2 regions of the Cobetia sp. LC6 genome follow, and region 2 is predicted to be linked to the other one. Evidence: predicted binding sites of a transcription regulator. Region 2 holds the regulator's gene; the other holds the start of a gene.
What was found. Region 2 encodes sigma-54, which starts transcription at its own class of promoters, with help from an activator protein. Its sites were predicted from a motif close to TGGCACNNNNNTTGCTNT; they were not measured.
Positions count from the first base shown of each region.

Region 1: a site for sigma-54 is predicted at 1,196-1,213, ahead of QQF40_RS03805 (ANTAR domain-containing response regulator). Genes of this name have one in related genera too.

Region 1 covers NZ_JASSPL010000002.1:118,817-121,018, forward strand. Annotated here, with positions in the region: gene QQF40_RS03800 (CmpA/NrtA family ABC transporter substrate-binding protein) at 1-528, opposite strand, end outside; gene QQF40_RS03805 (ANTAR domain-containing response regulator) at 579-1,154, opposite strand; gene QQF40_RS03810 (NarK family nitrate/nitrite MFS transporter) at 1,717-2,202, shown strand, end outside.
Region 2 covers NZ_JASSPL010000001.1:41,444-43,645, reverse strand. Annotated here, with positions in the region: gene lptB (LPS export ABC transporter ATP-binding protein) at 1-256, shown strand, start outside; gene QQF40_RS00195 (RNA polymerase factor sigma-54) at 490-1,938, shown strand.

The DNA of each region.
Region 1 (2,202 bases), on a different contig from region 2:
TGCCACGGCGCGCATCTCGACGTCGCGGTCCGGGTTGATACCGCCCGCCGCCAACCAGTAGCGCAAAAGATACCGGTGCGAAGAGAACGGGTGCACGCTGGCCAGCTTGAGCAGCGGCTCGCCGCGCTGCTTGCGCTCGCGCACATGCGCCTCCAGCGCCTTCGCGACCTGCAACGGGCTGGCGAGGTCGTGGCCATCCTCACCGAGGGTGGCCATCAGCGCGCGCGACAGGGTGATGGAGTTGCCGCCCAGATTCAGTGTCATGGCACTGATCACCGGCGTGGCGCGACCATCCAGGCCCAGGGTCGAGGTCAGCGGCATCAGCGCCAGCATCTGCGCGCCCTGCAGCACGCCGGTCTGCAGGTCATCACGCAACGCCGCCCACGAGGGTTGCCACTTGAGTGTCACCGCCAGCCCCTCCTCGCGGAAAAGCCCCAACTGCTCAGCGACCACGAAGGGAGCGGCATCATTGAGTGGCATCAGGCCCAGCGTCAGCTGATGGCCATTCAGGGGTACATCTGTGGGCATCACGCACACCTCTTGAACGATCGAGAGAGAAGGACAGTACGGCGACCGGCTCAGCGCCGACGCGCGGCCTTGAGCAGCTCATCGGCCAGCTCATGCAGGGCCAGGCGCCGGTTCATGGCGGTCTTGCGCAGGTATTGATAGGCGGCATCTTCACTGAGCCCGCGCGTCTCCATCACCACGGCCTTGGCGCGATCGACACTGCGCCGCTGCACCAATGTGGTCTGGGTACGGTTGAGCTCACCCTTGAGTGCACGGTGCGCCTCGAAGCTGGTGATGGCGACCTCGACCATGCTGCGCACCATCGCTGGCATGACGTGGTCCACCACATAGGCCGAGACACCGGCGCCGGCCGCCTCACGCACGAGGTCTGGCGCATCTTCACTGGCCAGCATGATCATCGGCTTGGGATAGCGTCGCCCCAGCTGGCCGAGATGCTCCAGGGTGTCGCGGCTGGGCAGGTCGGCGTCGATGATCACCGCATCGGGCTGATGCTGCTCGACCAGCGCGTGCAGGTCCTCGTGCTCGTCAACGCGCAGCGCCACCTCGAAGCCGGCGCTCAATAGCGCCTGCTCCAGCGCGGCGGAGCGCTCACTGCGGACATCGACGATCAGCACGGTCACGGGCATGTCAGGTTTCCTTGAGTCGGGCATGAATCTTGCGCTACACCCAAGCAGGATCCGTGCCGCAATCTGGTGCAACCTTGCGGCCAAAGGCCTTCAGAGCGGCCGAGTCGAAAGCGCCGCTGCACTGCAATGAGGCACGCGCCTTGCCGACCCTCCCAGCGACATTGGCGTGCGCCAGTCTGGTACCCCGCGCCTTGCTGACGCACCGCCAGCGCGCATCGAGCGCGCATCCAGCCCGGGTCACCGTCTGCGCGTGCCACCCTACTGTCCTTGCCAAGCCATTGATCTTCTGGGACTTGTCCCGCCCACACCCCCGCAACTGGCGCGCTACTTGCTTTGTTCCAGTCACTTGCCGCACGGACACTCTGCTGCCGGCAACCATGGCATCACCGACTGCTGCCATCGCTTTCCATGACGTGGACCAGGCTCTTCGGAGTACGAGTGCGTCGAACCAGGCCCCTCAATGACGAGGCGCCCTTGCTGTCGTTCATTCACAGCCGTTCGACCACTCGCCGAGCACACCTGACCTCGTGCCCGGCACCGACGCTGAATCAGGAGCCCACTCATGGATATCCGCAACAAGGCCAGCCGCATCCGGCTGTTCAGCTTCAACACCCCGCAAATGCGCGCCTTCCACATGTCGTGGTTCGCGTTCCACGTCTGCTTCTTCGGCTGGTTCGGTATCGCGCCGCTGATGGCCGTGGTGCGTGACGACCTCGGCCTGACCAAGACCCAGATCGGCAACACCATCATCGCCTCCGTCGCCATCACGGTGATCGTGCGTCTCGCCATCGGCGTGCTGTGTGATCGCATCGGGCCACGCAAGGCCTACACCTGGCTCTTGTGCCTCGGCTCGCTGCCGGTGATGTGCATCGGTTTCGCCGACAGCTTCGAATCCTTCTTCCTGGCCCGTCTGGCCATCGGTGCCATCGGCGCTTCCTTCGTCATCACCCAGTACCATACCTCCGTGATGTTCGGCCCCAACGTGGTCGGTACCGCCAACGCCACCACCGCAGGCTGGGGCAACCTGGGCGGCGGCACCACCCAGATG
Region 2 (2,202 bases):
CTTCGTACTGCTCGATGAGCCCTTCGCCGGCGTCGACCCCATCTCGGTGGGCGAGATCAAGAGCATCGTGCGTCAACTGCGTGACCGTGGCATCGGCGTGCTGATCACCGACCACAACGTGCGCGAGACACTCGATATCTGTGACACCGCCTATATCGTCGGCGATGGTCAGATCATCGCTCACGGTGACGCGGACTCCATCCTGGCCAACCAGCAGGTACGCGACGTCTACCTGGGCCACGAGTTCACGCTCTAGGGCCAGCGGATGCGCTGAGCCCTCCCACGGCGAAAGCTTCATAAGCCGCTGCGTGATTTTATCGCGTAGCGGCTTTTTCATGTCTGACATCAGGCGCATGCATGACGTCCATACCACCTTGGTGTAAACATGGCATGCAAGTTGCTTGAATATTCACTGCAACCACTTGTCAGTGGCCCGAGTCACGGTATAGCGTAGTAAGCACGTTCCTTTGCCGTGAATTGACTGACTCCATGAAACCCACCCTGCAACTCCGCCTCGGCACCTCGCTGACCATGACGCCGCAGCTTCAGCAAGCGATCCAGCTGCTGCAGCTGTCGACGCTCGACCTGCGTCAGGAGATTCAGCAAGCCCTCGAGTCCAACCCCATGTTGGAGCTCGACGAGGACTACGAGTCGCTGGATGTCATCGAGACACAGGATACGAGCGAGATCTCCACTGCCGACTCCTCGAGCGAGATTCCCGAGGCATACCCTCTCGACAGTGACTGGTCGGACCTCTACCAGGACCACGCCGGTAGCCTGACCAGCTCCGGCAGTGGCAGCGGGAGCGAAGAAGGGCCGGACTTCGATCGCAATACCAGCGTCGAGAGCCTGCAGGACCACCTGCGCTGGCAGCTGGCGATGACCGACCTCGATGGCCGTGAACGCCAGATGGCGGAGAGCCTGATCGATGCCGTCGACGGTGCCGGTTACCTGAGCCTGTCACTCGATGAGCTGGTCGATGGTCTGCGCGGCCAGGGCCTGCCCGGCCTCAAGGCCTCCGAGCTCGAGCAGGTACTGCTGCGTCTGCAGCAGTTCGACCCGACCGGCGTCTTCGCCCGCGACCTGCGCGAGTGCCTGCTGCTGCAACTGGCGCTGCTGCCGGATGATCTGCCGCTGCTGGCGCAGGCGCGTCGCCTGGTACGTCAATTCCTCGAGGCACTGGGCAACGATGATCGCAAGCTGCTCAAGCGCCGACTGAGCCTTGACGATGACGAGCTGGATCACGTCATCCGCCTGGTGCGCGCGCTCGATCCGCGTCCGGCATCCGCCTGGGGCGAGCCCGCCAGCGATTACGTGATCCCTGATCTACTGGTGCGTCATACCCGCCACGGCTGGCAGGTCGAGCTCAACCCGGAAGCGCTGCCCAAGCTGCGCATCCAGCCGGAATACGCCGCACTGATCAAGCGTGCCGACAAGTCCGCCGACAACACCTTCCTCAAGGACAACCTGCAGGAAGCGCGCTGGCTGATGAAGAGCCTGTCATCACGCAATGACACCCTGCTCAAGGTCGGCCGCGAGATCATGGCGCGCCAGATCGACTTCCTCGAGCAAGGCGAGGAAGGCATGAAGCCACTGATTCTGGCCAACATCGCCGAAGTGGTCGAGATGCACGAATCGACCATCTCGCGGGTCACGACCCAGAAATACATCCACACCCCGCGCGGCGTCTTCGAGCTCAAGTTCTTCTTCTCGAGCCAGGTCGGTGGCAGCGGCAGTGGCGACGCCCACTCAAGCACCGCCATTCGTGCCCGCATCCGCAAGCTGATTGCGGAAGAACCGGCTCGCAAGCCTCTCTCCGACTCACGCCTGGTCGATCTGCTCGCCAGCGATGGCATCGAGGTCGCACGCCGTACCGTGGCCAAGTATCGCGAAGCGATGGGCATCCCATCCTCCAGCGAGCGCAAGCGTCTGGCCTGATGCGTCACCTGCGGCTGCCATGCGCCTGGTCTCCCTCCTATCATGGCCGTTGCCGCCAACCTCAAACACTGGTTTTCTCTCTCACCAGCCTCTGACATTACTGACACCGGCGCGCCTGGCGCGCGCCCTGTCATTCCGTCAACCGCTCGTCAATGGCCCATCATGGCGCGCAGGATGATGGCAAAAATCCATCATTCCGGCTGCATCATTTACCGTCAATCGCATGTTTTTAAAGTCACTTTTAGCCGTATTGCACCGGGATGT